Metallumcola ferriviriculae: one gene and its partner. The protein of the gene in region 1 interacts with the protein of each later gene in a pairwise test. Links are inferred from orthologs where the notes say so. Each region holds a gene or a part of one and is shown on either strand. Other genes may lie near its edges.

Region 1 (14,272 bases):
TTCTGTAATTTTTCCGCTAATCCGGAAAAAACAGCCATTTAACTTCCTCCTTAGGGAATTAACTTCTCTTTAACAGCATCCAACATCTTTTTCCCGCGCTGCTTTAAATGGGGATCCTGGACTGCCTCATCTAACAAATTTTGCAAGCCGATAATTTCCAATGTAATATTTTCATATCGACTTATCAGCTTTATCTTATTTTCGTATTCTTGTAGAATTTTTTCAGTACGTCGCAGGTTATCATGTACTGCCTGACGGCTTACTGCTAATTGGTCGGAAATTTCCCCCAGCGACAAGTCGTGATGATAATAAAGCTCGATCATTAATTGCTGTTTTTCTGTAAGCAGCTCGCCATAAAAATCAAAAAGTCTAGCCATCCGGGTTGTTTTTACCAGCATATAATCACCTTGTGTAAAGTAATTTTGCTTGACACCAACCTATAATACAAAATATTCTTCAAAAAGTCAAGCCTGGCGAATCCTCCACTGTCTATTATGGTCATTTTTATTGAGATGGTCGTGTGAGTCTTACAGCCCTGTCCCTTATTTCCCTGAAAAGTTTTTCATCATCAATAGCCGCAACTTTGCCTTGTTCCATTACGATTTTACCATTAATCACCACGGTGTCTACATCCCCCGCTTGGGCAGCGTAGACAACATGAGCTGGAACATCATGTAACGGATAGAGATGCGGTTTTTGAAAGTCCAGAAGTATCACATCCGCCTTCATTCCAGGTGCTAAGACTCCCACTGGCAATCCTAAAGCCTGGCCACCGAATTTGGTGGCCATTTCCAAAGCTTGGTAAGAACAAATCACTGTTGGGTCTTCCTTATTTACCTTATGGAGCAAAGCGGCAGACCGCATTTCTTCCATCATGTCTAAATTGTTGTTACTAGATGCACCGTCTGTCCCCAGCGCTACATTAATTCCGGCCGATAGCATTTCCGGCACCGGAGCAATGCCACTGGCTAATTTCATATTACTTTCCGGATTATGAACTACTTTTACATCATTATTAGCTAGAATAGATATTTCTTCACTGTCTACATGAACGCAGTGAGCCGCCAGCACCGGAAAATTAAATAAACCTTGAGCCGCCAAGTGTTTTACCGGGGTTTTACCATAATTTTTGGTAATCTCTTCAACTTCTTGTTTCGTCTCTGCCACGTGAATATGAATGCCGGTGCCAAGTTCCTCCGCCAATTTCATTACCTTTTGCAAGTATTCCGGCGGGCAGGTATAAGGTGCATGAGGACCCAGCATAGTGGTTATTCGGCCGTTAGCCTGCCCTTGCCAATTCTCTACCAACTCCCTGCTTTCATTCAATGCATGTGTTCCGTTGGGAGCCATACCAACCATACCCCGGGAAAGCGACGCCCTGATACCGCTGTCCCTAACTGCCTTGGCAGCATCGTCCATAAAGAAATACATGTCAGCAAAAGTTGTTGTGCCACCGGCGATCATTTCTCTGGCGGCAAGCATTGTACCCCAGTAAACATCATCTCCGGTCAAATTTGCTTCCAACGGCCAAATCTTTTCTTCCAGCCACTGCATCAATGGCAGATCGTCAGCGAAACTCCGCAGCAAAGTCATGGCAGCGTGGGTATGGCAGTTGACAAACCCGGGCATAACCACTTTTCCCGCAGCGTCAATAACCGTATCCGGCCGCCAATCTGCCGGAATATCTCCTACAGCCCGAATTTTATTACCATCTATAAAAAGACCTCCTTGATAGTATAAGTCCCCTGCATCAGCTAAACTTTTTTCCATAGGAAGTAAAATACCGTTTTTTATTAATATTTTACTCATTGGCTGCCACCCCCGGTAATTTTCTTTAACTCCTCCTGATAAGGCGCGCTAACAACACCCTTATCAGTTATAATGGCACTAATCAACCGTGCCGTCGTCACATCAAATGCCGGATTAAATACCGGAATCCCCACAGGAGCCGTCATAATTCCGCCAATCCTACGCACTTCCTCATGATCCCTTTCTTCAATGACGATCTGACTACCGTCAGTAAGAGCCATATCAATGGTCGAGTACGGTGCCGCAACATAAAAAGGAATAGCATGTGCTTTGGCCAGCACAGCCAAAGAGTACGTGCCTATTTTATTGGCCACATCTCCATTGGCAGCAATCCGGTCCGCTCCAACTATCACTAAATCAATTTTCCCCAACTGCATTAAATAACCTGCCATACTATCGGTAATTAACGTTACCGGTATTCGATCCTCCTGCAATTCCCAGGCTGTCAATCTGGCACCCTGAAGCAGTGGACGGGTCTCGTCTGCAAAAACCGTTACCTGCTTACCATCAGAATGTGCGGTACGAATAACCCCTATTGCTGTTCCATATCCTGCCGTAGCCAGACTGCCTGCATTGCAATGTGTCAAAATTGCAGCGTTTTGCGGGATTAGTTTGCTGCCAAAATAGCCGATCTTTTTGTTTAACTCCACATCCTCCCGAAATATCTCCTCCGCCTCTTTTTCCAGTACTTTTATCACTGCTGCCGGAGTTTCATCCAAATGCACCGACATTGACTGCTGCATTCGCTTCACTGCCCAAAAGAGGTTTACGGCGGTTGGCCGCGTATTGAGAAGGACCTCCGCCACTTTCTCTAGGTGCTTTTTCAAAGCCGAAACATTGCCACCGCTAAATTCCATCGCCCCTAATACCATTCCGAAGGCCGCAGCAGCCCCGATAGCCGGTGCCCCCCTTACTTTCATAGTCCGGATAGCATCCGCAACAGCAAGATAATCAAAGCAATTAATTTGTTTAATTTCACTTGGCAGCTTTTGCTGATCCAGCAATAGTAATCGGTCTCCCTGCCAAGACATCGTTTCCACCAAGTTACTTCACCCCTGTAATTTTCTTTGGCTTGATACTGCATCAGTACAACTACACTGTTTCTTTTCCGCCATTTGCGTACTTTTGGCCAGTAAACGCTTGAGTTTGGCCTGATTTGCTGCCATTGTATCCAAAACCTCTTGATGGGTTAATTCAGTGTCAGAAATCCCTGCGGCAGAATTTGTGACTACTGCTACGGCACCATAACAAATTTCCGCTTCTCGTGCTAATACCACTTCGGGAACATTTGTCATTCCAACCACATCACCGCCTAACCGGGCAAACATAGCAACCTCTGCCGGAGTTTCAAACCTTGGTCCTTGGGTGCATATGTATGTGCCTTTTTCAACTAACGGCAGGTTTTCTGAATGAGCAGCCTCAATAAGCGTACCCCTAACCTCCTGGCAATATGGTTGGGTCATATCTACATGCACCACAGCATCTGCACCACCATTAAAAAAAGTATGTTTTCGACCAGAAGTAAAATCGATGAATTGATCCAGTATGACAAGCTGCCCGGGAGCGATATCTTCACGCAGCGAACCTACGGCTGCGGTAGCGATTATCATATCCACCCTGGTTTCTTTAAGCGCGGCGATATTAGCACGATAGTTTATTAAATGGGGCGGCAGCTTATGTCCTGCACCGTGGCGATTCAAAAAGACCACCTGATTACCCTCGGCATAGCCAGCCATCAATTTTACTTCTCCATATTTCGTCAAGACTCTTTGTTCCTCAGCATCTTGGAACAGTCCTGCATCATATAATCCTGTGCCACCAATAATCCCTATCTTCATTCACGAACCTCCTCACGACCGAACAGTGCCTTGGCAAATAACTCCGGTTGGAAAGGTCTTAAATCCTCCATTCCTTCCCCGATACCCACCAATTTTACAGGAATACCTAATTCATTAGCTACGCTTAAAACAACCCCACCTTTTGCCGTCCCATCTAGTTTTGTGAGAGCAATTCCGGTCACACCGACAGCTTCTTTAAATATTTTTGCTTGGGATATGGCATTTTGACCGGTAGTTGCATCCAAAACCAGCAGCACCTCCTGAGGCGCATCCGCTAAGTCTTTGGCTATCACACGATAAACTTTTTGCAGTTCGTTCATTAGGTTGGTTTTATTCTGTAAACGCCCGGCAGTGTCCACAATAACCACGTCATAACCTCTGGACCGCGCGGCATGAACAGCATCGTATGCCACCGCCGCCGGGTCTGAGCCGGCCTGATGTTTAATCACTGGGCATTCAACACGGTTTGCCCAAACTTCCAATTGCTCAATAGCAGCCGCTCTAAATGTATCACCGGCTGCTATCAGTACCTTTTTGCCCTCGCCTCTTAGCTGATATGCTAGTTTTCCAATGGTTGTAGTTTTTCCTGCACCATTGACTCCTACTACCATAATCACGGTAGGAGCATCAGCTAAATTAAGAGCAGCCCCTTCTCCTAACAGCTCCAAAACTAACTCTTCCAATACCAAGTGCAATTCTTCAGTTTCCTTTATTTGGCGGGACTTGACTTCTTCCCTCAACCTTTCCACCAACTGCATTGTGCTTTCAACACCTACATCACCTTGAATGAGGATTTCTTCTAGTTCCTCAAAAAAATCGTCGTCAAATTCCCTTTTGCCTGCAACTAATTGAGATATTTTACCAACGAATCCTTCCCTGGTTTTGCTTAATCCCTGTTTGAATTTATTAAATAACCCTGCCACAATCGTCCCTCCATTCTTTCAAAGTCCACAGCGACTTTGTAAAATACTTCTCCACCAGCAGGCTCTTTTCCTTTCCATTACCTTCCGAGCATTAAGGTATAAATTGAAAAACGGTTAAGGTCGAGACCTTAACCGGAATCATCAATTAATTTGAATAGGTTTACATAAACCCGTGTATTCCTGGGCAATGCCGAACTTTCTGTTACGTATTTCAGCTTCCCGCTCAGGCGTTTCTGCCTGAAAAAATTGCAGACCAAGCTGTTCATCTTCATCTGCCAATTGATACAGTTTGTCACCGCTTTCCACTACCGTGGCACCACGTATCTTGCCCTTGGCATCATGACCGATTGCGACAATCGCTCTTCCCCAAGTACCCGGGCCAGCATTGGCATCGCCAATATGCATCACGCCGGTACCGCCCGGGTGTGTATGTACTATTACAGCATCTTCCGGAACAAGCTCACTATAAATTTTGCGTAATGATTTTTGTGAAATATCTACGGCGCTGGAAGCTAATAGTCGTGAAGGGACAAAACCAATGCCTCCTTCAACTATCTGGCCCTGAGAAACCACCCGGCCGTCTTCAATTCTACCCATCATGGCAACTTCCCGCCCCTGACCAACCTCCATAGACCTGTCCACCAAATCTCTGGCCAGCCCTTTGTCAATGGCATTGATCTTAATGCGGGGAATATCGATAGTATGCTCGTGTTGACTGGTGTATTCGTCACTGCCGTTTTTATTACTGACACCCAGTTCAGTTGTCAATTCCAAATATTTAAGACTAAGTAAATTACTTTTTTTCAGAACTTCCTTTTCGTCATCCATAGTTACCGACCCTAATGTCGCCAAATTTAACATTTCTGATTCCGTGGCCAAATCAAAATATTCTTCCTTTGGCATGATTAATCCAATGCCGGCTAATCCATTATTTTTAACACCAATGCTTATGATAGGCAAGTTAAAAAAATCTACACCGGAAACGTCGGTAATTAAACCGGTTTTTCCGGGGCGTGTCATTATAAGCACAGCATTATCTGGGACCGACGACATTCCCTCTATTAACGATTTACCTTCCATGTTCGTTATATGGCTCAGCATTATTCTTAACGGAATGCCATTTAAACCACCATCAATTACTTTTGTGCTGGAAGAAACAAAGCCGGTGTCGTCAATAAAACCTAGACAACCCGCGTTTCTACCCTGACTTAACTCTGTCGTTCGCTGCACTAGCATGTCTACTATTTCCTGCGAAACAGCTTTTATTTCCATTCCCAAGCCTCCCCGAAAAATAATTTTTTGTGCACCCATACATATTTATTTTTCCCGGGGCGAAGGGAACTATGCAAGAATCAAATGGTTAGCTGACCCGACCGCTGCGTTCCAATTTTACCGATACAAGTTTTGATGTGCCGGTATTCTCCATCGTTACTCCGTAAAGATCGTCAGCACCTTCCATAGTTCCCTGGCGATGAGAAATTACGATAAACTGAGTGTTGACAGCAAAACCCTTTAAAACATCAGTAAAGCGGTCCACATTAGTTTCGTCCAAAGATGCATCAATTTCATCCAACAAACAAAAGGGACTAGGCCTATACTTCAATATGGCAAAAAGCAGTGCAATTGCCGTAAGTGCTTTTTCTCCACCAGATAATAGGGAAAGATGACTTAGCTTTTTTCCCGGAGGTTGGGCAATAATATCAATTCCGGCTTCTAATACATCTTCTGCTTCAGTAAGACGAAGTTCAGCGGTTCCGCCGCCAAACATTGTTGAGAACATTTCAGTAAAATATTGATTTACCCGATTAAACGTTTTACCAAACCTTGCTTTCATGATAGATTGCATTTCAAAAATTACTTTGTTCAAAGAATTCTTTGCCTCACGCAGATCAGAAAGCTGTTTGGTAAGAAATTCGTACCTTTCACTCACCCGCTGATATTCCTCAATGGCGCCAATATTAACAGTCCCCAATGCCTGCATCTCTTGACGTAAGCTGCGCAGCCTAGTGGTTAAGCCTCTAACCTCCAATTCGTCATCTTGGTCTAACAGCGCCTGCTCGTAGCTCATTTGATGGTTTTCCCATAATCGTGCACAATAATTTTCTTTTTCTGTTTCCCATTTGGCAAGTTTAATTTCTTTTTGATTTAATTCTATTTGCTGCTGCTGCAAACTTTTATTATTGAATTTGATTGTCTCTTCTAACTGTTCAATGTTGATTTTGCATTCATTTTTTTGTTCTTTAAGTCCCAACTCAGCCTCATGCAGCTTTTCCAGCAACAGTGCTAGTTCCTTGCTTTCTTTACTGAAATTTTCTAATTTTTGATTTATTAGTTGATTTTGTTGAACCAGCCTTTCTGATTCAGAGTTTTTCGCTGCCATATCCACAATTACATCATTTAATAGCCGTTCCTGCTGATTAATATCGTTATTAACTGACTGCTCTTGTTGTTCTAAAGCGGCCATTTTTACCTTTTTACCAGTTATAATTTCTGAAATAGTACTTTTCCGGGACTCCAAATTTCGGTTTGCCTCAGTTAGGCTTGCGAGGTCCTGCTCCTTGCTGGTGCGCTGTTGCTCTAAGCGGGATAGCTTCTCTTTAAGTTCAGTTTCTTGAGCTTCAATGGAAGATAAATCTTCTGACAACTGGGCTTCTTCCCATTCGAGACCAGTTGATACTTCCACTAAATTATCTATCTCCTTAGTTAAAGTCACTGCCGATCTTTCCAAAATATCTTGTTCCTTAAGTCTCTCTTCAATCAATTCCTTAAGTTCTGTTTCTTGACCATTAAAGCCAGCTAGTTTTTGCTGTTCTCTTATCATTTGGTCATTAATCTGCTTGAATTGACCTTGCAATTTCCCAAGCGATTTTTGCAGACGATTTATTTCACCTTCACGACGAATCAGGCCACTCTCCTTAGGACTGCTGCTCCCTCCGGTCATCGCTCCACCGGCATTGACCACTTCTCCCTCTAAAGTAACAATCTTCATTTTAAAGCCGTATTTTCTCGCCGCCGTCACAGCACTTCTCATGTCTTCGGCAATAATCACACTGCCAAGCAGGTGGTCCAATATCGGTTGATATCGTTCTGGAGCATTAGCCAAATCCTTCGCCACACCAATAATTCCGGCCATGGATACAATGCCGCTTAATTTACCGGATAATAGTCGAGGTCGTACCGTATCAAGAGGAAGAAAAGTAGCTCTACCACTGTTGTTGCTTTTTAAAAACTGGATGGCGCTTTGCGCATCAGTATCATTATTCACCACAATATTTTGGGCAGCGGCTCCCAGCGCTGTTTCTATCGCCAATTCATACCTTTCCGGTACCACAAAGAGTTGGGCTACGGCACCACAAATACCGGTCAAGCCCTGCTGTTGTTTCTCATGAGCCTGAAGAACCTTTCTTACACCACGGTAAAACCCGTCATAACCCTTACTAAGACCTTGTAGTGCTTCTAGCCTATTAGCCTTTTTACTTATTTCAATTTCCACCTGACGTCTTTGCAGTTCCTGCTGCTCTAATTCCCGTCCTAACGTTACAATTATTTCATCCAGATCCATCAGCTTCTGGCGGAAGTTATCAACCTTCTTCCCCTCTGATGCCATTCGTTCTTCTATATCAGCCAATGCTTTCTTTTTTTCAGTTAGTTTGTTTTGCAACTCACTTCTCTGTTTGAGAAACCGCTGCTCTTGTACACCATAGTTACGCCTGTTTTGGTCTTGTCTGGCCAACTCGTTTTTTACACTGCTTTCTTTGTGCAGCATATCAAAAATCTCGTTTTTCAAATTCTCTGCGTTTACGGCACCTGTAGAAAACTGATCAATCAGCTGCTGATAGTTGTTTTCTGTCTCAGTAACCTCACTAAACACTTTCTTAAGTTGATCGGCTATGCCTTGCTGCTTCTCCCTGATGCCAGCTATTAGTTCCTCTAACCGGCCTTTCTTTTCCTGCAGGCGTTCCTTTTCTTGAGATAATTGGTCTATTCTTTGGCTGCCGTTCTGACGTTTTTCCTTCTCTATACCCATAGAAGCTTCCAAATGCTGAAGTTCTTGTTCTTGACGGTAAAGGCGCTGCTGTATTTCACTAATCTTTTCCTCTAGCTGCTTTAAGTTGAGTTTGTTTTGCTCAAGGTCTGCTTCCATCAGATTATTCTGAGCTTCTCCCTCTTTCACTTCAAGCAGTAATTGCTCCCGTTGCTGTCCGGTTTGGTCCAGCTTCTCCTGTAGTTTGCCGATTTCCACCACGGCACCCTTGATTTCAAGTTTATCGTGTTTAGACTTCAGAGACTGGTATTGTTCAGCTCTTGACGCTTGTTCACCCAGCGGTCCTAATTGAGATTCAATTTCCTGAACCAAATCCTGGAGGCGCTCGATGCTCTGTTCCGTCCTATCTAATTTTTTGGCAGCTTGTTGTTGACGATATCGGTACTTACTAATGCCTGCTGCTTCTTCCAACAGAGAGCGCCTATCTTCGGGCTTAGAATTTAGAATTTCTTCTACTTTTCCTTGCCCAATTATAGAAAAAGACTCTTTACCCACGCCACTATCCATAAATAACTCATGAATATCCTTTAAACGGCAGGGCGTTTTATTAATTAAAAACTCGCTTTCTCCTGAACGAAATACGCGCCGAGTAATATCCACTTCATTGAAATCAAGAGGTAAATTCCCATCTTCATTGTTTAATACCAAAGAAACCTGAGCCATGCCTACAGGTTTTCGTTCTTTACTGCCGGCGAAGATTACATCTTCCATTTTATTACCCCGAAGTGACCTGGCGCTTTGTTCCCCCAGTACCCACCGCACCGCATCAGCGATATTAGATTTACCAGAACCATTTGGTCCCACCACAGCTGTAATGCCCGGGCTAAACTCCATTATTGTTTTATTGGCAAAGGACTTGAATCCTTTTATCTGTAGTTGTTTTAAGTACAACTTGTTCCCTCCCCCAAAGTTGACTATTACTTCCATTATTTTACCATAGCGGGTAATCCCTTACCAGTAACTAGCAGTTTCTATGTATCCTGGATTCCCGAAAAGTATAACGATGATGTCTAGAAGCATTGGAAACAGTAACCTTAAGCTCGTTACACATTTCATATGTGTAACGATGTGTCGAAAATGCTCGAATTCCTAAAAGTGTTGTTATTACAGAGCCTCAAGGGATTGCCTCGTTATATATTTGTAAGATCCGCGGGAATGCAGGATGTATAGGAAATTATCCACAACCCATAATTTCCTATACATCAAAAAAAATAGCCGTAACCCATTATCGATTACGGCAGAGATAAACCATATTCCTCTATTAACAGTGTCTTCATATCTAACTCACCTTTATTAGTGCCATTGACTAAAATGCTGACTCCATCACCACTAGAATCTCTATCCGGTTTAATCTCAAGTCCTATACCGGAATACTCATGTTCTAGGCGGATTTGGTTAATTCTTCGATATCCAATCATTGCTGATAAAGCTTGAGTAGATACTAAAAGCCTAACCATATCTCCCTGACAAAGATTTTGTCTCTTTAATAGCATTTTGGCCATATCATAATAAATACGCGTTTCTACCAAATGCCCCAATGCTTGGTGATACGGGCCCGCAACCACTTCTGCCTCCAACCCCGGCGACGGGTGAAGCCCCACACGAATAACGGGAATATCGTTAGCCTTCAATAACACCACCGCCCGCTTGCTGAAGTTTATAGCGGTTTCCAAGGTTAAAGGGCGATAGCCGATATCGGCTTGCATTGAAGCCAAAGTCGTATTTTTTAAAACAACTGTTGGATACAAGCGACAAAAATCCGGGTGAATCAGGACTGTTTTCGACACGGAAGTGAAATCAGAGCTCTCTGTACTGCCTGGCAATCCTGGCATCAGTTGAATACCTACCTGAAAACCATTGTCACGCAGCATCCTGAATGCCTCCATGGAATGCTGAGACGTATGTCCCCGGCCGGATAATGTTAAAACCTGGCTATCAAAGGATTGTACTCCCAGTTCCACCGTTCCTACAGCATAATCTTTTAGCACTTGTATTATGTCCTCGTCAATATAATCAGGTCTGGTGGAGATACGAATTCCATTAATAGCACCTGTCCGCAAGTACACATTTGCCTCCTGCAGAAACTGCTGCTGCCGGGCTTTAGGTAAACCGGTAAAACTGCCACCGAAAAAGGCAATCTCTTTTATTGCCTCAGATGGAATAGTTTGCAGATATGTATTGACAATTTCTTTTACAGCAGCTGGTTCCGGCTGGGATGCAGCACCGGAAATAGCATGTTGATCACAGAACGAACAGCGATGCGGACATGCTAAATGGGGAACAAATATTGGTATAATGTAATGTTTCTTATTCATCATTTTCTCTCATCAAACATTTCTAGGGCCGCTTTAGCAGCTTGCTGTTCCGCCTCTTTCTTGCTTCTTCCCTGGCCTTGAGCCAGCAGCTTATCTTTCAGAATTACTCCCGCTATAAACCGCTTATCATGATCAGGCCCAAATTCCTCTAAAATAGTATATTGTGCGTTATTAGTATACTGTTTTTGAATTCTTTCTTGTAGAACTGTCTTGTAATCGCCATAATTTCCACAACTGGAGGCTTGTTCAATTTCTTTATCCAAAATACCGTGGATAAATTTAGCGGCTTGTTCCATCTCCGCATCTAGATAAATGGCAGCAATTAGTGCTTCAAACGCGTCGGCAAGAATAGACGGACGCTGTCTACCACCAGTCATTTCTTCTCCCCGCCCCAAAAGAAGGTATTTTCCCAAGTCAATTTGCTGGGCGGCCCTGGCCAGGGCCGCTTCACAAACTACAGCTGCACGAATTTTAGTCAGTTCACCTTCAGGTTTGTCCGGAAAAAGGTCGTAAAGATATCGAGCAACCACCAAATCTAACACCGCATCACCCAAGAACTCTAATCGCTGATTATGGGCCAAACCTATGTTAGGATTTTCAAAGACATAGGTTGGGTGAACCAATGCCTGATTTATCAAATCAGCTGATTCCACGACAAGTTGAGAGCGAGTTATTAATTCTTGAAGCTGCCGTGCCCTGTTTTGCTCCATGTTTTCACCTTCTAAACTTCTTAAAAATAATTGTGGCATTATGACCACCAAAACCCAAAGAATTTGACAATGCCACTGAAACATCTAGCTCCCGACACTCATTGGCTACATAATCCAAATCACATTCCGGGTCTGGGTTATGATAATTGATTGTCGGAGGCACTTTGCTATTAGTAATAGCCATAGCAAGAATTATTGCCTCTATAGCACCTGCCGCCCCGAGTAAATGCCCGGTCATCGATTTAGTAGAACTTATTGCTAACTTCTTTGCGTTATCCCCAAATACTTTCTTAATAGCCATACTTTCAAACTTATCATTAAGTTCAGTAGATGTTCCGTGAGCATTAATGTAATCCACATCTTCCGGAAATAAATTTGCATCCTTTAGGGCCATATTCATGGCCTTAGCCGCTCCGGTTCCTTCCGGGGCGGGGGCTGTAATATGATGTGCATCGGCCGTACAACCGTACCCTACCACCTCTGCGTATATATTTGCTTCACGTTGTTGCGCGTGCTCCAGTGTTTCAAGAATTAAAACACCGGTACCCTCACTAAGTACAAAACCGTTTCGGGTTTTATCAAAGGGACGGCTGGCTCGCTGTGGGTCATCGTTATCAGTAGTCATTGCCCTCATGGCACAAAACCCTGCAAATGCCAGTGGAGTCACCGATGCCTCGCTTCCGCCGGTGATAACCACCTGAGCAGCGCCACGCTGCAATAGTTTGTATGCCTCACCGATTGCATTTGTCCCGGTAGCGCATGCATTGACTACTGTAAGGTTCGGACCGCGAGCCCCAGTATCAATTGATATTTGCCCTGCTGCCATGTTGCCAATCATCATAGGGACAAAGAATGGGCTGACCCGGTGTGCCCCCTTCTCGATTAAAACTTTGGTCTGTTCTTCAAAAGTCTGCATACCGCCGATACCGCTGCCAAAAATTACTCCAACCTGGTCCATATCCTCGCTGTCCAAGTCAATTCCTGAATCTTTGACAGCCATTCTGGTACCGGCTACCGCAAACTGAGTGAAACGGTCCATTCTTCGGGCTTCCTTGCGGTCAAAGTAGTCTTTTGGGTCAAAGTCCTTCACTTCGCCAGCAATACGGGTTGGTAGATCACTGGCATCAAACCGCGTAATATGATCCACGCCGCTTTGTCCCACCAGCAAATTGTTCCAAAAATTATCTTTTCCCGAACCTACCGGGGTGATCGGTCCCATTCCTGTTACCACAACTCTATGCTTCATACCATCACCTCCCCTATTTTAGAAAATCCCGCAGCATGCTACGGGATTTTAGCACTTACTTTACTTTACTTTCTTTGTTGAATATATTCTACAGCTGCACCAACAGTAGTAAGTTTTTCAGCTTCCTCATCGGAAATTTCCAAGCCAAATTCTTCTTCCATAGCCATGATTAATTCTACAATGTCTAAAGAATCCATCTCCAAATCTTCGAAAGAGGTAGTCATGCTCACCTCGTCGGCTTCAACACCTAACTGGTCTACTACAATTTCCTTAATCTTACCAAAGACATCCATCAGTGTCACCTCCCCTCATGAAATCTAATAGCTATATGTTGTATCGGTGTAGACGATAATGTATGTTTATACCATACCCCCGTCCACTGGAACTACTTGACCGGTAATGTACCCCGCCGCTGAAGATGCTAAGAATATTACCACCCCTGCAACATCATCAGGGCTGCCTGCACGGCCCAATGGAATTTGATTTTTTAGTTCACCTGCTGCCTCATCACCCAACTCAGCGGTCATGTCCGTTTCAATATAGCCAGGCGCTACGCAATTAACTAAAATGTTGCGGGAAGCCACTTCCTTGGCCATTGATTTGGTAAAACCAATTATACCCGCTTTAGCTGCTGAGTAGTTCGCCTGACCGGCATTGCCCGTCAAAGCAACCACTGATGTCAAATTGATAATCCTGCCCCATCTACTGCGCATCATAGATTTTAAAACAGCTTTGGAACAAAGGTAGGTTCCTTTTAGGCTAGTATTCACCACTTTATCCCAATCAGACTCTTTCATGCGAAGCAGTAATCCGTCGGCCGTTACACCAGCATTATTGACCAGAATATCTACGTCACCCAACATTTCTTTTATCTTGGCTATCATTCCCACTACATCTTGGGCAGAACTGACATCAGCCTGCACACTAAACGCTTCTCCCCCTGCGTCCCTAATTACCTTGACCACTTCTTCTGCAGCTGCTTCATTGGCTGTGTAATTAACGGCCACCTTAGCCCCTGCCTCAGCTAATTTAATTGCTGTAGCCCGGCCAATACCCCTAGACGCCCCTGTTACCAAAGCTACCTTACCCGCCACACTCATTGTTTCACCTCTTTAAAATAAGCTATTGTCTTTTCGAGACTGCATAAATCCCCAACATTTAGAACGGTTGCCTTTTTATCGATTTTTTTAACCAAACCACCTAGTACCCTGCCAGGACCAATTTCCAAAAAGGTGTCAACATCGTTCGCTAACAGCATCTCCACGGATTCATGCCACTGCACCGGATGGTCAACTTGAGCAACCAGCATTGATCTGGCTTCTTGCCCCATGGAGACTGCTTGAGCATTGACATTACTGATCACCGGTATACTAGGGTCTTTAAATT
Region 2 (16,695 bases), 1.3 Mb from region 1 along the record:
GCTATGATCTAGCATTGACCCGGGCGGTCAGTGAAGCGGTGGCTATTCCGGTGATTGCTTCCGGTGGTGCCGGTAATTTAGAACATTTAGCAGAGGGAGCATTAAAAGGGAAGGCAGATGCCGTCCTGGCTGCGTCCATCTTTCATTTTAAACAATACTCTATCAATGAGGCCAAGGAATATCTTCGGCGGGAAGGAGTGGCGGTAAGGATATGACAAAGACGGCCATATCTCGAGAAACTGACAATCTTCTTAAATTTGACGATCAGGGTTTAATTCCGGCAGTTGTCCAAGATTTTAATTCCGGACAGGTACTGATGGTAGCATATATGAATCGGGAGGCATTAAAACTTACTATCAATAAAGGCGAGGCTCACTTTTACAGTCGCAGTCGCCGCAGTCTGTGGCATAAGGGGGAAACCTCAGGAAATACCCAGGAAGTGAAAGAAATATTTTATGATTGTGATGGGGATACGCTGCTGTTGCAGGTGGTGCCCCGGGGACCTGCGTGTCATACTGGTAAGATGAGCTGCTTTTACCGCACTATTGATGGTGATGAGCAATCAGCAGGCGGTGGAATACTGGATGAACTGGCGGCAGTAATTAAGCAGCGTAAAAAAGAACGGCCGGAAGGTTCTTATACGACGTATTTATTTGATAAAGGGCTTGACAAAATTTTAAAAAAAGTCGGTGAGGAAACGGCAGAAGTCATTATAGCCGCTAAGAACCCGAACAATGACGAAATTATTTACGAAACATCGGACTTGATCTATCATTTGCTTGTTCTGCTCGAAGAAAAAAAGGTTAAATTGAGCAGCATACAACAAGAATTGGCTTCAAGAAGGTAAAAAAATTATGGGAAAGCCAAAGCGCATATAAATCTCCGTAAATTTAATACTAATAATACGGAGGTGCAAATATGACGGAAAAATCCAACAAAAGTCTGCGGGATACTGCAGAAAGTTTTCCCAGCAAACTCCATGAGGAATCTAGCGGCAGCCGTCAAGATAAAAGCGGCAAAGACCAAGAAGTGAAGATCTTCGGGCCCGATAACCGTCCTCTGGACAAAAAGCATGATATGGAAACCGCGAAAGAATTAAAGCCGAAACATGACCGGCAAAAGACATTGCTCACTGAAAAAGACCAAGATTTTGTCCCGAACTTGAAAAGACTGGCAGATATCGATGTGGATTATCAAGGTAAAAAGAAATAAGCACTTTAATCATTCCCGCAAGGGAATTTTTTTTGACCTTTTTTAAGCCGGCAAATTGTTTTTTTAGATAAATTTCAGATAAAAAAGAGAATAAATAGGTGAGCAAGGTATGGTTGTCGTAACCTTAGGGGAATACCCCAAGTTATGTGGGTAATTTGTATCGATGAGAGAATGTTTCACACGGCATATTTCACAGAATATTATATTTTTTCCCTGGAGGGTTTGGTTTTGGCAGAAAAATTACTGCAGGTTAAGAACTTAAAAACGCATTTCTTTACGAAAGAGGGCGTAGTCAAGGCTGTAGACGGAGTAGACTTCGATGTGGAAAAAGGTCAGACCCTTGGTATTGTTGGGGAATCCGGTTCGGGCAAGACAATTACGGTAATGTCTTTATTAAGGTTAATCCCGCAGCCTCCGGGTAAGATTGTTGACGGGGAAGTGCTGTTTAAAGGGGAGGATTTGCTAAAAAAGACAGAGAAACAGATGCGGAAAATTCGAGGAAATGAAATATCAATGATTTTCCAAGACCCGATGACTTCCTTAAACCCTGTGATGACAGTGGGTCAACAGATTATCGAGGCCGTGACCTATCATCAAAAGGTTACTAAGAAAAAGGCCCGGAAAAAGGCTATTGAGGCGTTAGGCCTAGTGGGGATACCGGAACCAAGCCAACGGGTGGATGACTACCCACACCAATTTAGCGGCGGTATGCGACAGCGCGCTATGATTGCTATGGCCTTGGCCTGCAATCCCGAACTGCTAATCGCTGATGAACCGACAACGGCTCTGGATGTTACCATCCAGGCGCAGATATTGGAACTGATGCAAAAGCTGCAGTCGGATTTAGGTACTTCAATTTTGCTGATTACCCACGACTTAGGTGTAGTAGCGGAAAGCTGTCACCAAGTGCTGGTAATGTACGCCGGTAATCCGGTAGAGAAAGCGGATGTGGAAAGTATCTTTGAAAAGCCTAGGCATCCATATACTTTGGGATTATTACATTCTTTACCGAAGTTGGGTGAAGAACAAAGGGAAAGGTTAAGGCCTATTGAAGGAAACCCACCTAACTTAAGTTCCCTGCCCGATGGCTGTAACTTCGCACCGAGGTGTGATCGGGCGGAGGAGATTTGTCTTAAATCTGAGCCCCGGGTAAAAGAGGTGGAACCGGGTCATTGGGTTAGTTGTCACTGTTTATAAGATTAAAGGTTATTCGAACACTTATTTTAAGAGCTTATAGAACACGCATTTCAAGGAGTGTTATCATGGCAGGAAATATCTTGGAAGTTCATTATTTAAAAAAATACTTTCCCATTCACGCCGGTATTGTGTCTCGGCAGGTAGGAGCAATAAAAGCCGTTGACGGTGTTTCTTTTACTGTCAGGGAAGGGGAAACACTAGGGTTGGTAGGAGAAAGTGGCTGCGGCAAGTCTACCACCGGCCGTACCATTCTTCGGCTGCTTGAGCCGACTGCGGGAAAAATTATTTTTCAAGGTAAAGACATTACTCATTTGAATGCAAAAGAACTTCGACCCATTCGCCGGGAAATACAAATGGTATTCCAAGATCCTTATGCATCGTTAAACCCGCGAATGACCGTTGAAGAGATTATTTCCGAACCGATGCTGGTACATGGACTTGGTAACAAGAAAAGCCGCAGCAAAAAGATTCATGAATTATTAGACGTGGTGGGGTTAGCAGGGTACCATGCTCGTCGATATCCTCACGAGTTCAGCGGCGGGCAGCGTCAAAGGATTGGTATTGCTAGAGCTCTGGCTGTTAATCCCCGTATGATTATTTTTGACGAACCTGTCTCCGCGCTTGATGTATCGATTCAGGCGCAGGTTATTAATCTGATGGAAGATTTGCAAAAGGAATTCGGCTTGACTTTTATCTTTATCGCTCACGATTTAAGTGTTGTGAAACACATCAGTGATCGTGTGGCAGTGATGTATTTAGGTAGAATAGTTGAGCTGGCGGAATGGGAGAAACTCTATAAAATGCCCATGCACCCGTATACGCAAGCATTACTATCAGCAATTCCTGTACCTGATCCTAAGCACAAGAAGGAGCGTATCATTTTAAGCGGCGATGTACCCAGTCCGGGCAACCCGCCTAGGGGGTGCCATTTTCATAACCGGTGCTGTCATGCTAAGGAAAAATGCCGTCAAGAGATACCTGTGCTAAGAGATTGCGAGAATGGACATTTTTCGGCCTGTCATTTGACCAGTGCAGTTAAAAGTGCCTAACTATTGGTTCCCAAGGAGGTGGTGCACCAGTCGGTATAATTAGGGAAGTTTGACCAAAGAAAATATAAGGAGGTTTTTAGAAATGAAAAAAATTAATAGCAAGCTTATTCTTTTACTAGCGCTGCTGCTGGCCATGAGTCTAGCGGTTGCCGGTTGTGGTGGCAATGGTGCCGCTCCTGACCAAGACCAAGCAGGAAACGACCAACCGCAAGCTGCCAAAGAAAAGGTATTGGTATGGGGTCGCGGTGGAGATGCTTCCGGACTTGATCCGTCTAATGTTACTGACGGTGAGTCGGCAAAGGTAACTATCAATATGTATGAAGGTCTGGTTGCTTATAAGCAGGACAGCACTGAAGTTATTCCTGCGTTAGCAAAAGATTGGAAAGTTTCCGAAGACGGTAAGACTTGGAGCTTCTTCCTGCGTGAAGGCGTTAAATTCCACGACGGCACTGATTTCGATGCCGAGGACGTAGTATTTAATTTTGAACGTTGGATGAATGAAGGTCACGAGTATCATATCGGTGGAGAATTTGAATATTGGGGATATATGTTTGGCGGTTATCCCGGGGTTGTTGAATCAGTAAAAGCAACAGACCAATATACTGTTGAGTTTACTCTGAACAAGCCCATGGCTACTTTCTTGGCTAATGTGGCTATGTTCCCGTTTGGTATTGCCAGCCCTGAGGCCGTTAAAGAATTCGGCGAAGATTACTTCAAAAATCCGGTAGGTACCGGTCCGTTTGAATTCGTTGAATGGGTACCCGATAGTAAGATTGTACTGAAGAAATTTGATGGTTATTGGGGAGATTCAGCTAAGGTTGACAAGCTTGTTTTCCGTTCTATCCCGGATAACTCCGCTCGTTTGATGGAATTACAGGCAGGAAGCATTGATATAATGGACGGAATTACACCTGATGATGTAGCAACTATTAAGAGCGATGACCAATTTCAGTTGATACTGAGACCAAGTATGAATGTTGGCTACTTGGCTATGAATGTAGAGAAAGAACCCTTTGATGATGTGAAAGTACGCCGGGCAGTAAATATGGCTATCAACAAGAAGCCCATTATTGATGCCTTCTTTGCCGGGCTGGCTAAACCGGCTAAAAACCCACTGCCGCCTTCTCTGTGGGGCTACAATGATGCAGTTGAAGACTATGAATATAATGCCGAGCAGGCAAAAGCTTTATTAGCTGAAGCAGGATATCCAAACGGTTTCAAGACAACCCTTTGGGCTATGCCTGTGCCGCGCCCTTACTTCCCGCAGCCCCAGAAAATTGCTGAGGCTATGCAGGCAGACCTGATAGAAGTGGGTATTGATGCAGAAATCGTGAGCCACGACTGGACTACCTACCTCAAAAAGACCGAGAGTGGCGAACATGATATGGCTATGCTGGGTTGGACAGGTGATAACGGTGACCCGGATAACTTCCTGTATGTCCTGTTAGACAAAGACAATGCTGTAAAAGGCAGTGCAGGAAATATTGCTTTTTATAAGAACGACGAAGTCCATGATCTGTTAATTAAAGCTCAGCAGGAAATGGATCAGGAAGTACGTGCTGATCTCTATAAGCAGGCACAAGAGATCATTCACGATGACGCTCCATGGGTTCCCATGAGCCACTCAACACCGCCTATCGCGGCCAAAAAAGGTGTTTCCGGTTATGTACCTCATCCTACCGGTGTAGAGAGTCTTGTTACTGTTGATAAGAATTAATAAGGAATAGTTACTAGTTGTAAAGGGCAGTGTTTGAGATACTGCGCTGCCCTTTATTTATCTACGTCAGAAAGTATAACTTTCTGACTGTATAAGTGCAAGTAGCCTTCCGGCTGCGTCAAAGGCATGGCGCAAGCCAAGTTTTTCTAAATGACTAGCCCCTTAAACTTGAGGTGACAGTAAATGATTAAATACATTATCAGAAGACTGGTTATGATTATCCCCGTACTGGTGGGTGTGTCTATCCTGGCCTTTTTATTAATTCATCTTATCCCCGGCAACCCGGCTGTAGCTATGTTGGGCGAACGAGCAACGCCGGAGCAAATCGCACACCTGGAAGAAGCATTAGGGTTAAATGATCCTATTTATGTTCAGTACGGTCGATTCATGGGGCGAATATTACATGGTGACTTCGGGCGTTCTATACATTCCAATAGCTCAGTGCTATGGGAGATGGGAGTACGTTTTCCCGCTACTATAGAATTAACTATGGCGGCCATGTTTGTTGCTGTAGTGGTGGGTATGGGAGCGGGTATCATTTCCGCCGTAAAACCCAATTCTATTTTCGACCATATTTCCATGGGAACGGCGTTGGTAGGCGTTTCCATGCCCATATTTTGGCTAGGATTGATGATGATTTATTTATTTGGAGTGCAATTGAAGATACTGCCGCCGTCAGGGCGGTTGGACGTAGCCATTACCTTGGAACGGGTCACGAATTTTTATGTACTGGACGCTATCATTACTGGTAACTGGGTAGCTTTTAAAGACGCTCTGCTGCACTTGGTAATGCCGGCTGTGGCATTAGGTACTATTCCCATGGCTATGATCGCCAGGATGACCAGATCCAGTATGCTGGAAGTTATGCGGCAGGATTATATCCGTACTGCCCGAGCCAAAGGTTTGGCTGAAAAAATAATCATTCTAAGGCATGCCCTGAAAAATGCATTTTTACCTGTACTGACGGTAATAGGGCTTCAATTCGGCTATCTCCTCGGTGGTGCGGTAATGACTGAATGGATTTTCTCCTGGCCGGGGATTGGGCGTTGGATTTTCTTGGCTATTGGCGCACGGGACTTCCCCATCGTACAGGGAGGAATCTTGCTGATAGCGACAGTATTTGTGATTGTTAACCTACTGGTGGACGTGTTATACACGTTAGTCGACCCCAGGATACGCTTCGATTAGGGAGGGATATGATGAGCACTCAATTAGCAGCAAAGGAAGTAGAACTTGAAGAACGTCAGTCCCGAGGCATTTGGGGAGACGCTTTTGCTCGGCTCCTCCGACAGAAGTCCGCCGTGGTAGGGTTGATTATCGTTTTGGTATTGATTTTAGCAGCACTTTTTGCGCCTGCCATTGCGCCGTATAATCCGGAAAAGGGCGAACTGGTACAGCGGCTGCAAGCACCATCGGGGGCAAACTGGCTGGGTACTGATGCTCAAGGAAGGGATATTCTCAGCAGAGTTATTTTCGGTTCACGCATTTCTATTCAAGTAGGAATGATTACTGTGGGTATTTCTCTGGTAATAGGTACTTTTTTGGGGGCTGTTTCCGGTTATTATGGCGGTGTTTTAGATATGTTGGTAATGCGCTTTATAGACATGATGATGGCTTTCCCATATATTTTGTTGGCAATCGCCATTACCGCAGTGCTTGGGCCTAGTCTGGTCAATGCAATGATTGCTATTGGTATTGTAGGCATACCTATTTATGCCAGGGTGGTCAGAGGTGCTGTTTTGTCAGTGAAGGAACAAGAGTATGTGGAAGCAGCTAGAGCAGCCGGGTGTTCTGATGGGCGGATAATTTGGCGGCACGTACTGCCCAATTGTATTGCGCCTATAATTGTGCAGGCCACACTGGGCGTAGGGACTGCAATCCTAGACGCTGCCGGCCTAAGCTTTTTGGGTTTAGGAGCAAAACCGCCTAAGCCGGAATGGGGCCTGATGCTCAATCAGGGAAAAGATTCGTTGCAGACCGCTCCGTGGACTGTGATGTTTCCGGGATTGGCTATTCTTTTGGTAGTGTTGGGCTTTAACCTGTTAGGTGATGGACTTAGGGATGCTTTAGATCCACGCCTGAAAGAATAATGAAGGTATTTTTAAAACATCAGAGAGAGAATTTCCAATTTAAGACTTGTGGTTGAGCACGCTGTATGAAACAGCGTGTTTTTTGTACTTAAAGAAGGAAAATTCCTTGTCCGGGTATAACATTCTTTGTAGGGTTTTTTTTATTAAGGCGGTTAGTTGTTCATTCAGGGGGGTAGGAGAGTTGTGGGGAAGAAATATGCCAAGTTGGTGTACAATCCTGTTTCCGGGGAGGGCAGCTTTGCTCGTAATTTGGATAATGTCATAAGAGAATTTCAGACAGGTGGTTGGCAGCTGTCGCTTTTGCGTACGCTGCCGGATGTACCTGTGGAAGCGATGTTTACTGGGGCTGACGAAGATAAGTTTGATGCCATTTTTGCGGCCGGTGGAGATGGAACGCTGCATCAGACGGTAAACGCGATGCTTAAGCATAATATAAACTTACCTTTAGGGATACTTCCGGTAGGGACGGTTAATGATTTAGCTACTTTTCTAGGTATTCCCGATGGTATTGGCGAGTGCTGTCGGGTTATTCTTCAAGAAAACCTGACGGATATTGATGCCGGGCACATAAACGATAGATACTTTCTTAATGTGGCCAGCGGTGGATTATTGACCGATGTACCGCATAATACACCGGCACGCTTAAAGAATATGCTGGGTCGTTTAGCTTATTATGCCAAGGGTTTGGAAAGCCTGCCCAAGTTTCGCCCAATACCTCTTCGAGTTATGGCACAACACGGCAGATGGGATGACAAGTTTCTGCTCTTTTTAGTGCTAAACAGTACTTCTGCCGGGGGTTTTAAGCGTCTGGCGCCAAAAGCATCTATTCAGGACGGGCTGTTGGACGTTTTGTTAATTAAAGAGTGCCCGTTTGCTGAGCTGCTGCCGCTTTTTTTACGCATCCTGCGCGGGCAGCATCTTAATAGTCCGCATGTGGTCTTCTTCCAAACAAAGGAATTAACCATAGAAAGCAGCCAGACTGTGCATACTGATTTAGACGGGGAATTGGGGCCAAGCTTACCTTTGTCGGTGAAGAGTATGCCAAAAGCATTGCAGATTTTTGTTCCAAAAGGGAGGTGACTTATGACAGTAGAATTAAGAGTCCGTTATCAAGAGACGGACCAAATGGGAGTGGTATATCACACCAATTACCTGATATGGTGTGAAATGGCCAGAACCGAGCTGCTGCGCGGTACCGGCATGACCTACAGGGCCATGGAAGAAGACGGAATTTATCTGCCTGTTGTGGAGGCAAACTGCCGTTATAAATTTCCTGCAGTCTATGATGATGAAGTCATTGTCAAAGCATCGATTGTGAGGATTACCGGGGTTAGGTTAGACTTCCACTACCAGATTATCAGAAAAGAGGATGGTTCTCTGCTGGCTGAGGCCGCAACATATCATGCCTTTGCCAATGAAGGGGGTAGTCCACTAAACATCAAGAAAAAGGCGCCTCAATGGTGGGAACGCCTGCAAAAACTGGAAATCTGAGCAGCGGCCGTCCCTCTTCGGGGAAAATTAACAGGTAAGTCAAGACATTTTGGTAAATATTTGGTATCATGAATATGTTAAAGGGAACAAAATATTTAAAAATAATAAGGAGTGACTATGCATGGGTGAAATTATTGATGGCAGAGCGATCGCTAACGAAATTAAGGAAGAGGTTAAAGCCGAGGTTGAACAGTATAAACAGCAGGGAATAACCCCTAAACTTGATGTTGTCTTGGTTGGGGATGACCCTGCTTCAATATCTTACGCTCGCTCAAAGGGTAAAGTAAGCGATAAGTTAGGGGTGGCCTATGAACTACACACATTGCCGACGGACACTCCTGAAGCGGATGTATTGCAGCTAATAGAACGCCTTAACGGGGATGAAACGGTACATGGTATCTTGGTAGAATTACCCCTGCCGAAGCATATCGATAAAGAAAAGGTTATGGAAGCAGTTGACCCCAATAAGGATGTTGACGGTGTGCATCCTATCAACCGTGGGTACATAATGAGTGGACAGGAAGGTCTTTTCCCGGCTACGCCTCAATCCTGTGTTGAGATACTGTTAAGAAGCGGTGTAGAGCTGCAGGGCAAACATGCTGTACTTGTCGGGCGTGGTGAAACAGTGGGCAAGCCTTTGTTCTTCATGCTGCTCAAGCATAACCCTACCATGACTGTCTGCCATTCAAGAACCAAAGATCTAGCAAGTTTTACCAAGCAAGCTGACATAGTTATTGCTGCAGTGGGACGTGCCAAGATGATTACCGGCGATATGCTTAAGCCCGGCGCTGTTGTGATTGATGCGGGAATTAATCAAGCTGAAGACGGCGGCCTTTGCGGCGATGTGGATTTTGACAGTGCTAAAGAAGTGGCAGGTAAGATTACACCTGTTCCCGGCGGAGTAGGTTCGATGACCACCGCACTGATTTTAAAGAATGTGCTGAAAGCTATAAAAAAGCAGCAGGGATAAAAAGGGAGGGGTAAAAATGAGTGAAGTTTATCAGTGGACCTTTCGTAAGCTAATTGACGAATCAGCATCAGATGCGCCAACCCCAGGCGGCGGCAGTGTCTCCGCCCTGGTGGCTAGTCTCGGAACAGCTATGGTAGCTATGGTTAGTAATTTAACAGTGGGAAAAGAAAAGTACGCCGACGTTCAAGATGAGGTTAAGGAAATCAAGGATGAAACCTATCAATTGCTGGAAAAACTTGAAGAACTTGTTACCAAGGACATTGCCGCCTTCGGCGAATTCATGCGGGTCTTGAAAATGCCTAAGGGAAACGATGAAGAGAAAAAAATTCGCTCTGCAGAAATGCAAAAGGCATATATTTATGCCACGGATACGCCATTGGAAATCGCTAAGACCTGCCTGGAAGCACTAAAACTGGCTGACAAACTTTCCCCCATTGGCAATAAGGGCGCTATCAGTGATGTCGGGGTAGCTGCCTATGTAGGTGAGGCAGCATTGAAAAGTGTATTGTTAAGTGTGGATATTAATCTCCCTGGTATAAAAGACCAGGATTATACTGCTAAGGCCGTGAAAGAGAAGGAAATGCTTATCTCTGAGGCGGAGACGTTAAGGGAAAAAACAATCAAAGTAGTCCAAGAGAGAATGTAATCTTTAAAATATAAGAAGTGCGCCAATAAGTTAACGCCGGTGATGTCTTACACCACCGGCGTTAGCTTTTTTAATGTATAGACTTCCATGCCGCTGGTGCGGCACCATCAATTAAATGAAAATGGGTATTTTCAGGACTGGAAATTATGGGTGGCAACGAAATCGCTTTTCGTGTTTTACGAGGTGCCTTGTTAAAGAAAAGGAAGCTGGGTATAAATATTTGTAGGACTTTAGTGATTTAATGGCGAATAAGTGGTACAAGTGCGAGGGATAAAAATGAGAAAAACTACTTTTATGATACTACTTATTATGGCTCTGCTCATAAGCGGTTGCGGTAAATCTGTCGAAAAGCCTTTTTTGATGCCGCATTTGCCCCAGCCAATTGCACACGAGAGGGCAATTATTACCCCGGCGGGGCAGGGATCCGAAGGTTTAATCATTTCCGAACTGGCTTCAAAACTTTATATTAGCAACCGATTTTGGCGTAAGGTGCGAGGTCAGGACTTAAGTGACCGCTATGACTGCATTATCATTAGCTTAGGAATGTCCCACCGTGGTATGGACCGATTGGGTGTCACTCTGCCGGAAGAAAAAGAACGGCTGGTTTCTTTGGCCGCTGATGCTCAAAAAAGGGGCATGGCGGTTGTGGTAGTAAGCATGAGCAGGCAGCGGCGGTATCAGGGGACGGATGAAATAGCCAAGGCCATTGCCCCATTCATAGACTACTATTTAATTATTGGCGATGCAAACCATGATAATTTTTTTAGCAGGTTAGCTGCCGCTGGGGGAGTGCCCATTACCGTGGTGAAGGACTTTGACAGGGCCAAAACCCCGATAAACTCTATTTTCCGTTAGCGGGGCGTGATTATTGTGACCACATTGGTGGATAGGGACAAACTAATTCAAGGTATTTTGATTGCGGGGTTTGCCATCCTGCTGCAGCGCTTCCTGGAGCAGCCCTATTGGCAGGTACTTACCAAACTAGATGAAAGCATCACTAGGGGAGACAGCGGACGTCTAATTATAGCTGCATCTTTCATGGTGGGGCTTAATGCTCTGCGTGCTCTGCCTGTGTATGTAGGTGCTTTTAGGGCTGTTGAAGGCGTAGACAGCAAGCAGAAACCAATGGCCATACTGGTAGCCGGGAGCATTATTTCTCTAACCTTTACTTTACTGTATTTGCTGGAGCAGGGGCAGTGGGAATGGGGTGTGCCTCTGGCAGTTTTTCTTGGTGCTTCAGGTCTATTTCTGCTATGGGGCCGTGGAGTGCTAAAATTTTGGCATAAGGTGATTATCATTGGTCAGCTTTTATTGGGTTCTTATTGGTTAGCTATTGCCCCGGTGCTAACGCCCGTTGGCTTTGGAGCGGGGGAATTGTCGACAGGGATTAAGTTGGCGGGACAGTTTTTAAATGCTGAGAGTACGTTGAACTTTGTCAGTGTTGCCTTCTTTCTACCGCTGATAACTATCGCCATAGTAACTACAGGACTGATTGACAATTATCAAAAAATAATTCAACAGATTAATGAACGTAAAAAGAGGGAAAATCAAATGCAGCGGGTACAGCTGGCTGCTGCTGAAGCGAGGGTACTCCAAGAAATGCATGCCTTGGTACATGATTTAAAAACGCCCCTAACCACTATCAGGGGGCTGAATTCATTGATAGAAATGACCGCAGCCAATGATAAACAGGCAGAATATGCCGGTAGGATTGAAATAGCTGCCGAAAACATGAATGGAATGATTTCGGAAATATTATATGAGGATGTACGGGAACCCATTACTATACATTCATTGATAAACTATGTCCGGGCACAGATTATCCCTGAAGAATTGGAGCAGCGCTTTCACTTTGATGTGGGGCAGGATATGCCTAAAATTAGCGTTAATAAAGTACGATTGGCTAGGGCATTGGTTAACGTGATTGATAATGCCGTCAGGGCCACCCGTCAGAATGTTGCCGGCAGAGTGGATATCTTAGCGGTAAGAAATAACGGTGGGGTGGAATTCAGCATCAAGGATAACGGTGATGGCATGTCGGAGAAAGAGCTTGATATGATTTGGCAGCCCGGCTACAGTTCGCGAAATTCATCCGGTCTGGGGCTGACATTTGTTCGTAAAGTGGTAGAGAACCATGGCGGTAGTATAGAGATTGACAGTCAACCGGATAAGGGCACTGTGGTACGGATTACAATTCCCGATGGCAGGGGTGATGGGCATGACTAAGATTTTGATTATCGATGACGAGGAAGACATTCGCTATACCCTTAAGGAGATATGTTCTCTTTCCGGTTGGAATACTTGTGAGGCGGTTAACGGCAACATGGGCCTGAAGCTGTTTAAAAAAGAACGGCCGGATTTGGTATTAGTGGATTACCATATGCCTGAATTAGACGGACTGGCTACCGTTAAGGCGCTGCGCAAATTATCCACGGAGGTGCCTATAATTGTCTTAACTGTGGATGAACGGCAGCAGGTTGCCGATACATTCCTCGATGCCGGGGCCAGCGATTTTGCTTTAAAGCCGATCAAGGCGCCTGATCTTATCAGCAGGTTAAAGGTGCATCTAAGTATCCTTAAAAGTACCCAGGGACAAGTGGAAGATGATGATGTTTATACTGTTAAGGGAATTAGTAAAGCTACATTGAAGCTGGTTGTGGATTATCTTAAGACCTGCAGTAACGGTGCCTCAATTGAGGAAATAACTGATGGGGTTTGTTTGGCGTATCCTACGGTGCACAGATATTTAATGTATCTTGTGGACCGGGGGGATATATTGGTCCAAGCAGATTATGGGAAGGTAGGAAGGCCGAAAAACCGATACTATAATAAGTGAAGTATTCCCCATTCCGGGGAATACTTTTTCTTAGTCAAGTAAACGGAGCTCCTGTTGTAATAAGGGTTTAGTTAAGAATTTGACCCTTTACGAGGGTGGGGGTATTTAGCCCCGTCTGGATTTTAAGAAATGAAGCAGCTTTTCTTCTTTAAGCGGCAGGAAACGATTGTGACTGTTTCGAAATAATAGGGGAATAGTAGTAAATAAGGGGGAAAAGTTTTGAGCCGTTTATTAGAGCATTTAAACACTGAACAAAAAGAAGCGGTAACCTCAGTATCAGGTCCGCTTTTGATAATTGCCGGTGCTGGTTCGGGTAAGACTCGGGTTATCACGCACCGTATTGCGTATTTATTAGACGAAATGGATGTAGACCCCGGGAGGATATTGGCAATCACCTTTACCAATAAGGCGGCAAATGAGATGAAAGAGCGTTTGGAAAAACTGCTCTCTTATCCGGTGTCCGGTATGTGGGTCAGTACCTTCCATTCGGCTTGCGTGCGTATTTTACGCCGGGAAACGGACCACCTGCCTTATGGCCGAAACTTTGTCATCTATGATGCTGCGGATCAGCGGACATTACTTGGAAGCTGTGTCAAGGAACTGGGGCTGGATGAAAAACGTTATACTCCTCGAGTAATAGCGGCTAAAATATCTAATGCCAAAAACCAGCTATATACTCCGGAGAAGTTTAGGCAGAAGGCTGATGACTTTTTTGATGAGCAGGTGGCCAAGGTTTATACTTTATACCAGGAAAAGTTATTTAAGTATAATGCCATGGATTTTGATGATTTAATTATGCAGACTGTACTGATGTTTAGCCGTAAGCCGGAAGTACTTGCATATTATCAAAATCGGTTTCAATACATTTTAGTAGATGAGTATCAGGATACAAACCATGCCCAGTACATACTGGTTAAACTCCTGGCTCAGCAACACGAAAATATCTGTGTTGTGGGAGACCCGGACCAGTCAATCTACGGCTGGCGGGGTGCGGATATCCAGAATATCCTTGATTTTGAACATGATTATAGCAGTGCAAAGGTAATTCGTTTGGAACAAAACTATCGGTCCACCCGCAATATTCTCGGGGCTGCGAACGAAGTTATTAAGCAAAATATGGGCCGGAAGCCTAAGAATCTTTGGACAGAAAATGAAGAGGGCCGGAAAATCATCAAGTACCAGGGTGAGGACGAGCGGGCTGAAGCACGGTTTGTGGCGGAAGAAATTTTTCGTCTACACCAAGAGGGTTTTAAATTGGGGGATTGTGCCATCCTCTATCGGGTACACGCGCAGTCGAGGGCTTTAGAAGATTGGCTCCTTAAGGGTAATATTCCTTACGAGGTACTGGGGGGGGTGCGATTTTATGATCGCAAAGAGATAAAAAATATTTTAGCTTACCTGCGGGTGCTGGCTAACCCGGCGGATGATATCAGCCTGGCCCGGGCAATCAATGAACCACGGCGAGGTGTTGGGCAGGCTACTTGGGAAAAGTTAGCTGCAGCTGCAGCTAACCAGAATCAGTCTGTGGCCCAGTTGATATTGACGGACATTAAAACTGTTGATCTGGGGGGGCGAGCCCAAAACGCCGTAAATGGTTTTGCCGTTTTGCTAAAGAAGCTGATGGATGCCAAGGTGAAGCTTCCCGTTACCCAACTAGTAGAAACGATACTTCAGGAAAGCGGCTATTGGGAACAGATGGAACAGGACAAGACCCCTGAAGGGCAGACCCGGCGGGAGAACATCCGTGAATTTATCACTGTTACCCAGGAATATGACCGTAACAGCGAAGAAAAAGACTTGGAAGGATTTTTAGCGGAGGTTTCTTTGGTGAGCGATATAGATAATTATGAGGGCGAGGATAAGGTGCCCATGATGACTTTACACACTGCCAAGGGTTTGGAGTTTCCGGTGGTATTTTTAGTTGGGCTGGAAGATGGAGTGTTTCCCAGTAATCGGTCGCTGCTTGAAGCGGAGCAGATGGAAGAAGAAAGACGCATTTGCTATGTGGGTATGACCCGGGCCCAGCAGCAGCTTTACCTAACCTACGCCTGGAGACGCCATATGTATGGCAATACCCAATATAACAGCCCATCGCGGTTTCTAAATGAAATACCACATCAGTTTTTCGGTGGCGATGCAGCTCCAAAGATTGCGGCGGCAAATAATAATGTGACACAAAGTGAAGCTGACAGTGAGGGCCGACAGATATTCAACCTGGGTGATAAAGTTTACCACGTCAAGTTTGGTGAGGGTTCGGTGGTAAAGGTGGTAGGCAGCGGCAGTGATGTCAAGGTTACGGTTGCTTTTCCTGACCAGGGCATTAAAGTACTGGCTCTGGCCTATGCACCGCTACGTAAGGTCAGTAAGTGAATGGAAGGGATGCCTTTTTCTAGGTATCGAATGCATGAAAGGGGTTGTCACTTTGAGTAGTGCAAGCATAGAAAATAAAATTAAGCAATTACGTGATGAGTTGGAGGATCATAATTACCAATACTATGTATTGGACCAACCGACAATTACGGACCGAGAATATGATGACAAACTGAGGGAACTGCAGCAATTAGAGGAAGAACATCCCGAGTCCCAGGACCCGCATTCGCCCACCCAGCGAGTTGGGGGCGCTCCTAGGGAAGGATTTACCACGGTAAATCATCCAATACCTTTGCTTAGCTTAGACAATGCCTTTGGGGAAGAGGAATTGTACCAATGGCACCGGCGAGTAGAGAAGTTAGCCGGAGAAGCTGTTACGTATATAGTAGAGCTTAAAATTGACGGTCTCTCTGTGGCCCTCACTTATGATGATGGCAGATTAGTTGTCGGTGCTACCAGAGGCGATGGCGAAATAGGGGAAGATATTACGGCCAACATCAAGACAATACAGTCTGTACCGCTGAAATTGCGACGGCAGGTGCAGCGCTTATTGGTTCGTGGCGAAGCATATATGCCCAGACCGGCATTTATCAAGCTTAACAAAAAGCGGCAGGAGGCAGATGAGGCGTTATTCGCCAATCCCCGTAATGCAGCCGCCGGGTCCTTAAGGCAGCTGGACCCCAAGGTGGCTGCTCAGCGAAATCTGCAGGTATTTGTCTACGACATTTTAGCAGTGGACGGGGAAGAACTGACTACCCATGACCAGGCACTTGCTCTCTTGCAGGAATTAGGTTTTGTTGTTAATTCCCATCATAAACTCTGTCACACTATTGAAGAGGTCTACCGTTACTGTCTGGAATGGACAGAGAAGCGGGAGCAGCTTCCATATGATATTGATGGTTTGGTGGTAAAGGTTAATCAGTTAGAGCTTCATGAAGCAATAGGGCGTACCGCTAAAAATCCACGTTGGGCAATTGCCTACAAGTTCCCTGCTGAACAGAAGGAAAGTATGGTACAGGATGTTTTTCTGAGAATAGGCCGCACCGGGGTGGTGACACCCACTGCCTTACTGGCGCCGGTACAATTGGCAGGCACTACCGTTACCAAGGCAACCCTT

The links.
Region 2: the proteins of acpP (region 1) and MFMK1_RS16795 interact in binary tests that used the Escherichia coli proteins (3 or more experiments, as listed by UniProt). The link is inferred for Metallumcola ferriviriculae from one-to-one orthologs.

What each region holds. Positions count from the first base shown.
Region 1 is NZ_CP121694.1:2,052,721-2,066,992, reverse strand. What follows is about bases 11,566-14,272. They hold acpP (acyl carrier protein), read right to left. Parts: upstream 13,180-14,272; coding sequence 12,952-13,179; downstream 11,566-12,951. Other genes in these bases: fabD (ACP S-malonyltransferase), read right to left, coding at 13,983-14,272; fabG (3-oxoacyl-[acyl-carrier-protein] reductase), read right to left, coding at 13,246-13,986; fabF (beta-ketoacyl-ACP synthase II), read right to left, coding at 11,645-12,886; rnc (ribonuclease III), read right to left, coding at 11,566-11,640. Outside these bases: ffh (signal recognition particle protein), read right to left, coding at 1-38; YlxM family DNA-binding protein, read right to left, coding at 51-398; MFMK1_RS10320 (amidohydrolase), read right to left, coding at 505-1,809; mtnA (S-methyl-5-thioribose-1-phosphate isomerase), read right to left, coding at 1,806-2,849; mtnP (S-methyl-5'-thioadenosine phosphorylase), read right to left, coding at 2,859-3,647; signal recognition particle-docking protein FtsY, read right to left, coding at 3,644-4,570; MFMK1_RS10300 (peptidase S7), read right to left, coding at 4,712-5,842; chromosome segregation protein SMC, read right to left, coding at 5,931-9,506; MFMK1_RS10290 (elongator complex protein 3), read right to left, coding at 9,848-10,930; more of rnc, read right to left, coding at 10,930-11,565. UniProt on the Escherichia coli protein: Carrier of the growing fatty acid chain in fatty acid biosynthesis.
Region 2 is NZ_CP121694.1:3,394,511-3,411,205, reverse strand. The notes cover bases 7,224-10,052. They hold MFMK1_RS16795 (acyl-CoA thioesterase), read left to right. Parts: upstream 7,224-8,348; coding sequence 8,349-8,756; downstream 8,757-10,052. Other genes in these bases: MFMK1_RS16785 (cyclodeaminase/cyclohydrolase family protein), read left to right, coding at 9,743-10,052; MFMK1_RS16790 (bifunctional 5,10-methylenetetrahydrofolate dehydrogenase/5,10-methenyltetrahydrofolate cyclohydrolase), read left to right, coding at 8,878-9,726; MFMK1_RS16800 (YegS/Rv2252/BmrU family lipid kinase), read left to right, coding at 7,449-8,345; nikC (nickel transporter permease), read left to right, coding at 7,224-7,265. Also shown: imidazole glycerol phosphate synthase subunit HisF, read left to right, coding at 1-215; bifunctional phosphoribosyl-AMP cyclohydrolase/phosphoribosyl-ATP diphosphatase HisIE, read left to right, coding at 212-847; MFMK1_RS16830 (hypothetical protein), read left to right, coding at 919-1,212; MFMK1_RS16825 (ABC transporter ATP-binding protein), read left to right, coding at 1,441-2,409; MFMK1_RS16820 (ABC transporter ATP-binding protein), read left to right, coding at 2,475-3,458; MFMK1_RS16815 (ABC transporter substrate-binding protein), read left to right, coding at 3,541-5,175; MFMK1_RS16810 (ABC transporter permease), read left to right, coding at 5,359-6,363; more of nikC, read left to right, coding at 6,375-7,223; more of MFMK1_RS16785, read left to right, coding at 10,053-10,372; MFMK1_RS16780 (DUF6305 family protein), read left to right, coding at 10,649-11,227; MFMK1_RS16775 (sensor histidine kinase), read left to right, coding at 11,243-12,598; MFMK1_RS16770 (response regulator), read left to right, coding at 12,591-13,208; DNA helicase PcrA, read left to right, coding at 13,428-15,578; NAD-dependent DNA ligase LigA, read left to right, coding at 15,631-16,695.